Regions from separate parts of the Streptomyces sp. NPDC004284 genome, predicted to be linked through region 2. Evidence: riboswitches for the same ligand, from Rfam matches in the RefSeq annotation. Region 2 holds a riboswitch; the other holds the start of a gene.
The links. A riboswitch is a leader RNA that binds a small molecule or an ion and turns the genes downstream of it on or off. The one in region 2 is predicted to bind ZMP and ZTP.
Positions count from the first base shown of each region.

Region 1: it holds a riboswitch for ZMP and ZTP, as region 2 does, so the genes downstream of both, ACFYUS_RS36325 (bifunctional 5,10-methylenetetrahydrofolate dehydrogenase/5,10-methenyltetrahydrofolate cyclohydrolase) here and glyA (serine hydroxymethyltransferase) in region 2, are expected to answer to the same signal.

Region 1 is NZ_JBIAMJ010000023.1:92,802-96,199, reverse strand. It holds gene ACFYUS_RS36330 (GAF domain-containing protein) at 1-1,018, opposite strand, end outside; ZMP/ZTP riboswitch at 1,153-1,259, shown strand; gene ACFYUS_RS36325 (bifunctional 5,10-methylenetetrahydrofolate dehydrogenase/5,10-methenyltetrahydrofolate cyclohydrolase) at 1,288-2,142, shown strand; gene ACFYUS_RS36320 (hypothetical protein) at 2,377-3,324, shown strand; gene ACFYUS_RS36315 (SWF or SNF family helicase) at 3,305-3,398, opposite strand, start outside.
Region 2 is NZ_JBIAMJ010000001.1:217,123-220,520, reverse strand. It holds gene glyA (serine hydroxymethyltransferase) at 205-1,473, opposite strand; ZMP/ZTP riboswitch at 1,535-1,625, opposite strand; gene rocD (ornithine--oxo-acid transaminase) at 1,741-2,946, shown strand; gene ACFYUS_RS01030 (polysaccharide deacetylase family protein) at 3,026-3,398, shown strand, end outside.

The DNA.
Region 1 (3,398 bases), on a different contig from region 2:
CCGCGTACTCCCCGGCCGCCGCCGCGACGGCCCCCGAGGCCAGTCGTCTGTCGACCGTCGCGAAGTCCGCGTCCACCACCCCGGCGAGCCGGTACGGGCGCGACCGCAGCACGTCCGGGCCCAGCAGCGCGCGCAGCCGCGACAGCTCCGCCCGCAGCGTCACCGGGGTGACCGACTCGTCCTCGTACAGGAGGGTCAGGAGCTCGTCGCCGCCGACGCCCTCCGGGCGGTGCGCGAGGATCACCAGGATCTCGCTGTGGCGACGGCTCAGCCGCAGCCGCCGCCCGCCCACCGAGAGCAGCGCCTCGTCCCGGCCCAGCGCCGACAGCCTCGGCCGCCCCGGCTCCGGCGCCGGCCCGAGCAGCGCCAGTTGGGACTCGGCAGCCCGTGCCACCGCCTGGACGAAGCCGAGGCTGTGCGGGTGCGCGAGCCGTTCCCCGCCGGTGACGTCGACCGCGCCCAGCACCCGCCCGCTGTGCGGATCGTGCACGGGCGCCGCGGCGCAGGTCCACGCCCGCACCGGACGCCGGAAGTGCTCGGCGGAGACCACCTGGACGGGACGGTCGACGGCCAGGGCCGTACCCGGCGCGTTCGTACCCGCTGCCGCCTCCGACCAGCGGGCCCCGGCCACGAAGTTCATCGCCCGGGCCTTGCGCAGGGTGCCCGGATGCCCCTCGACCCACAGCATCCGCCCGGCGGCGTCGCAGACCGCGAGGAGGTGCTCCCCGTCCGTCGCGTACGCCCCCATCAGCTCCCGGATCACCGGCATCGCCGCGGCGAGGGGATGGGCCTCCCGGTACGCGGCGAGCTCGTCCTCGTCCAGTTCCACCCGCGCCGTCCCGTCGGGGCTCACGCGCGCGCGTACCGACCGGCGCCACGACGCGGCCACCAGCGGACGGGCCGGCCCGGTGCGCGGATCGCCTCCCGCGCCCAGGCCCGTCGTCTCCACGTGAGGATCGGCTCCCGCCGCCGGATCCCGCTCCGCCCTTGGCTCCGCGGCCACCCGCGCATCGCTCAACTCGGCCTCCTCGTCGAGGTCGTCCCGGCCCGTCGCGCTCATCGTGGTGCGCCCGGAGGCCACCGACAAGCTCCCCCGCATCCCGGCATATGCACCCTGTCCGGGACCGGCCCCCGACCCCTCACGTAGAGTGGGGCCCGGGCCGTGACTGGCGCTTGAGGTGGATCACCACCGGGGAGCGGCCCGGCGGAGCGCGCCCGACGGCGCGACCGTGCCGATGCCGTGCGCCTGGGCGAGAAACCGGTCAGAGACGACGCCCAGGAGTTGCCATGTCCACCAGCACCGCCACCCTCATGGACGGTACGGCCCTCGCTCGCCGCACGGTCGAGGAGACCGCCGCCCGCGCCGCCGAGATCACCCGCCGCACCGGCGTCACCCCCTGCCTCGCGACCGTCCTGGTCGGCGCGGACCCGGCCTCCGTCACGTACGTGAAGATGAAGCAGAACCGCTGCGCGAAGGCCGGAATCCGCTCCAAGCACGTCGAGCTGCCCGCCGAGACGACCACGGAGGAGCTCGTCGCGGCCATCACCGCCCTGTCCGAGGACCCCGAGGTCCACGGCATCCTGCTCCAGCACCCGGTCGGCCCGCACATCGACGAGCGCGCCGCCTTCGAGGCCATCGCCCCCGAGAAGGACGTCGACGGCGTCACCATGGCCTCCTTCGCCGCCATGGGCTTCGGGCTGCCCGGCTTCGTCTCCTGCACGCCCGGCGGCATCATGCGCCTCCTCGACGCGTACGACGTCGAACTCAGCGGCAAGCGCGCGGTCGTCGTCGGCCGCAGTGCGATCCTGGGCAAGCCGGCCGGCCTGCTGCTCCTCGGCCGCGACGCCACCGTCACCTACTGTCACTCCCGTACCGAGGACCTCTCCTCGGTCGTCCGCGAGGCCGACATCCTCGTCGCCGCCGTCGGCAAGCCGAACTTCATCAAGGGCGAGGACATCAAGCCGGGCGCCGTCGTCATCGACGCGGGCTACAACCCGGGCAACATCGGCGACGTCGACTTCGCGTCGGCCGCCGAGCGCGCCTCCCTCATCACCCCCGTCCCCGGCGGTGTCGGCCCCATGACCATCGCCGTGCTCCTCGCCCAGACGGTCGAGGGCGCGGAGCGTCAGCTCGGCCTGTAGGCAGCTGTGACGGGGCGGCGGCGGTGACGGGGCGAGGGATCGTGGCGGGGGAGTGCGCGGCCTGCGATCGTCACGATTCTGTACAGGTCGTGTCCGGTGGCCGATAATCGCTGGCCGCGCCGCCGCCGAGCGGTGAACCTGGTCCCTGTGCCCCACCCGCCGACCGTCACTCCTCCGCCCGATCCGGACCGCCCGGGCGCGTCCGACAAGCCTGACACGCCTGGAGTATCCGGAGTGTCCGGTCCCACCGGTGCGGACTCCTCGCCGGGCCCGGGCCCGGCGAGGAGTCCGGGCCTGAACCCGAGCCCGGGTGCCGTCGGCGCGATCCGGTCCCGGCCGGTCGAATCCCTCGCGGTCGAGCCCGACGTGCTCGACGCGCCCGATGTGCCCGGCGTCGAGTCCGCCTGGTCGGCCCGCTTCGTGCGTCTCGGCGCGCCCCGGCCCGGACCGGCGGCGCGGCGCGCCCGCTGGTTCGGCGTGCCGCTCGTTCCGCTGATGACGGCCGCCCTGGTGGCCGGTGCCTTCCTGACCGCCCAGGGCGGAGCGGAGGGCGGTGGACTCGCGGACGGACGGTCGGGCGGGGACCCGGTCGGCGTGCCGTCCCCGGTCGTCACCAGCGGTACGGGACCGGCCGTCCCCGCTCCGACGACCGGAGCCGGGACGGCCGACACGCCGGGCGCGGGAACGCCGACGGACACCACGACCACGGGCGGCACGCCGACGAGCACCGCGCCCGAGGGCCGTACGGGGCGGCCCCAGGGGAGCACCGCCCCCGTGCACACCGGTCGCTCGGCCGGCGCCACCCCCTCCGGACGTCCGGAGGGCGACCGGCTCCCCGAGCGGTCCGTCCCCTTCGACGCGCTGCGCGTCGGCGACTGCTTCGACATCGACCGCGACGCGCCGGGCACCGCCCTCCGGCGCGGCTGCGACACGCCGCACCGCGCCGAACTCGTCGCCCGGCCCCGCCTGGTCGGCACCTTCGCCGCCGATGAGGCGGTGCGCGAGGCGGCCACGCTGCTCTGCCGCGAACCGCTCCGCCGCAAGGCCGCCCGGCAGCCGCTCGGCACGCGCTGGACGACCTTCGTCCAGTACCCGTACCGGACGAGTCACCTCCTCGGTGCGGACACCGTCGCCTGCAGCCTGGCCACCACCGGCGGCACGCTCAGCCACCGGCTCCTGTAGCGCCGGCGGCGAACGCCGTCGCCAGGGCCGCCGCCGGGTCGCCGTCCGGCGGGCCGGCCGGGGACCAGCGGGCC
Region 2 (3,398 bases):
TTCTTCGGGAGCCGGTCGGCCCGGGCCGGGAATCGGCCGTCGCCGAGAGCCAAGGGCTGAGGGCCGAGGGCTGGGGGCCGAGGGCTGGGGGCCGAGGGCTGGGGGCCGAGGGCTGGGGCCGAGGGCTGAGGGCCGAGGGCTGGGGGCCGAGGGCGTCCCGGGCCACGCCTGCCGTCCGGGCGGCAGGCGTGGGCCGGAGTCGCGCTACACCGGGAGGCCCGGGGCGGGGAACGCCGCCATCAGGTCGGCGACCTCGGCACGGACGGCGTGGAGGGCGTCCTCGTCGCCGGTTCCGGCGGCGGTGACGGCACGGTCGATCCACTCGGCGACCTGCGGCATGTGTGCGACCCCCAGGCCGCGGGAGGTGAGGGAGGGGGTGCCGATGCGGATGCCGGAGGGGTCGAAGGGCTTCCGGGGGTCGTAGGGGACGGTGTTGTAGTTCACGACGATCCCGGCCCGGTCGAGGGCCTTCGCCGCGATCTTGCCCGGGACCTGCTTGGGCGTGAGGTCGATCAGGATCAGGTGGTTGTCGGTGCCGCCGGAGACCAGGTCGAAGCCGCGGGCGAGGAGGGCCTCGGCGAGGGCCCGGGCGTTGGCGACGACGGCGTGGGCGTAGTCGCGGAAGGAGGGCTGGGAGGCCTCGCGGAGGGCGACGGCGATGGCGGCGGTGGTCTGGTTGTGCGGGCCGCCCTGGAGGCCGGGGAAGACGGCCTTGTCGAGGGCCTTGGCGTGCTCCTCGGTGGACATGAGCATGGCGCCACGGGGGCCGCGGAGGGTCTTGTGGGTGGTCGTGGAGATGACGTCGACGTGCCCGACCGGGGAGGGGTGCGCGCCGCCCGCGATGAGGCCGGCGATGTGGGCGACGTCGGCGACGAGGACGGCGCCGGACTCGCGGGCGATCTCGCCGAAGGCGGCGAAGTCGATGGTGCGGGGCAGCGCGGTGCCGCCGCAGAAGATGATCTTCGGGCGTTCCTTGAGGGCGAGCTCGCGGACCTGGTCGAAGTCGATCAGACCCGTGTCCTGGCGGACGCCGTACTGGACGCCGTGGAACCAGGTGCCGGTGGCGGAGACGCCCCAGCCGTGGGTGAGGTGGCCGCCCATGGGCAGGGCCATGCCCATGACGGTGTCGCCGGGCCGCGCGAAGGCGAGGTAGACGGCGAGGTTGGCCGGGGAGCCGGAGTACGGCTGGACGTTGGCGTGGTCGACGCCGAAGAGGGCCTTGGCGCGCTCGATCGCGAGGGTCTCGACCTGGTCGATGTTCTGCTGGCCCTCGTAGTAGCGGCGGCCGGGGTAGCCCTCGCTGTACTTGTTCTGGAGGACGGTGCCGGAGGCTTCGAGGACGGCGGCGGAGACGTAGTTCTCGCTGGGGATGAGGCGCAGGGTCTCGGCCTGGAGCCGTTCCTCGGCGCCGACGAGGGCGGCGAGCTCGGGGTCGGCGGCGGCGAGCGCGGGGTGCTGCGGGGACGTGGTCATGTCGTTCCTCCGGGCGTGCGGCGGACGGTCCCGGGACTGAGGTGTGCACGGGACCAGGGGCCCGTGATGCCCAGGCGAGCGGCACCTCGTGTAAGGGAGCGCGCGCGGCTCCCCCGGGGTCTCTTCCCCGTACGCCAGTCGCCGTGCGTGTTTCCAGACTAGCGGGCGCGCCGTCGCCGAGGTTTCCCGGTCCGGCATGCGAGCGACGATAAGAAAGGGGCCACAGCCCCTGGGTCACCCCTGAGCCGCAGGACGAACGGAGATCCCGTGTCGAGGACAGAAGACGCGATCGCTTCCGCCGACGCGCACAGCGCTCACAACTACCACCCCCTTCCGGTCGTCGTCGCCTCGGCGGACGGCGCGTGGATGACCGATGTCGAGGGCCGCCGCTACCTCGACATGCTCGCCGGGTACTCGGCGCTCAACTTCGGGCACGGCAACCGGCGTCTGATCGACGCCGCGAAGGCGCAGCTGGAGCGGGTGACGCTGACCTCGCGCGCCTTCCACCACGACCGCTTCGCCGAGTTCTGCGCGCAGCTCGCGGAGCTGTGCGGCAAGGAGGCGGTGCTGCCGATGAACACGGGGGCGGAGGCGGTCGAGACGGCCGTGAAGACCGCCCGGAAGTGGGGGTACGAGGTGAAGGGCGTGCCGGACGGGCACGCGAAGATCGTGGTCGCGGCGAACAACTTCCACGGCCGGACGACGACGATCGTGAGCTTCTCGACGGACCACGAGGCGCGGGACCACTTCGGGCCGTACACACCGGGGTTCGAGATCGTGCCGTACGGGGACCTGACCGCGATGGAGGCGGCGGTCACCGAGAACACGGTGGCGGTGCTGCTCGAACCGATCCAGGGCGAGGCGGGGGTCCTGGTCCCGCCGGCCGGCTATCTGGCGGGGGTGCGGGAGCTGACCCGCCGGCGGAACGTGCTGTTCATGGCGGACGAGATCCAGTCGGGCCTGGGCCGGACGGGGCGGACGTTCGCGTGCGAGCACGAGGGCGTGGTGCCCGATGTGTACATCCTGGGGAAGGCGCTGGGCGGCGGGGTGGTGCCGGTGTCGGCGGTGGTGGCCGACCGCGACGTCCTCGGGGTGTTCCGGCCGGGTGAGCACGGGTCGACGTTCGGCGGGAACCCGCTGGCCTGCGCGGTGGCCCTGGAGGTGATCGCGATGCTGCGGACGGGCGAGTTCCAGGAGCGGGCGGCGGAGCTGGGCGAGCACCTCCACGCGGAGCTGGGGCTGCTCGTGGGCGGAGGCGCGGTGGAGGCGGTGCGCGGGCGCGGGCTGTGGGCGGGCGTGGACATCGTGCCGTCGAAGGGGACGGGCCGGAAGATCTCGGAGAAGCTGATGGGGCGCGGGGTCCTGGTGAAGGACACGCACGGGTCGACGATCCGGATCGCTCCGCCGCTGGTCATCTCGAAGGAGGACCTGGACTGGGGCCTGGAGCAGCTGAGGGGGGTTCTGTCGGACTGACGGAGTCCGTCCGAAGAGGGTGGCGTGCGCTCAACTCGGCGCATTGACACCGGACTTGGTCTAGGCCAATGATGCGGCCATGCCGAGACTCCGTCTGCGTCACGCCGTGCGTGCCGCGCTCGCCGCCCTCGTCCCGCTCGCGCTCCTCGGCGCGGTCGCCGGACCCGCGCACGCCGCCGAGGCGGCCTGGCCCGAGCCCGTCCCGGTGGTCTCCCGCGTGGAGACCACCGACCCGGTCGTCTTCCTCACCATCGACGACGGCTGGTACCACGACCCGGCCGCCGCGAAGCTGCTGCTCGACCGCCGGGTGCCCGCCTCGCTCTTCCTGCTCCCCGGCGCCTACTCGTACGACTCCGGCTACTTCCACACCCTGCTCGACCAGGGCCGCTCCCGCGTCGAGAACCACACGGTCGGCCACCCGGACCTGACCGCCCTCGACGCCGCCGGGCAGA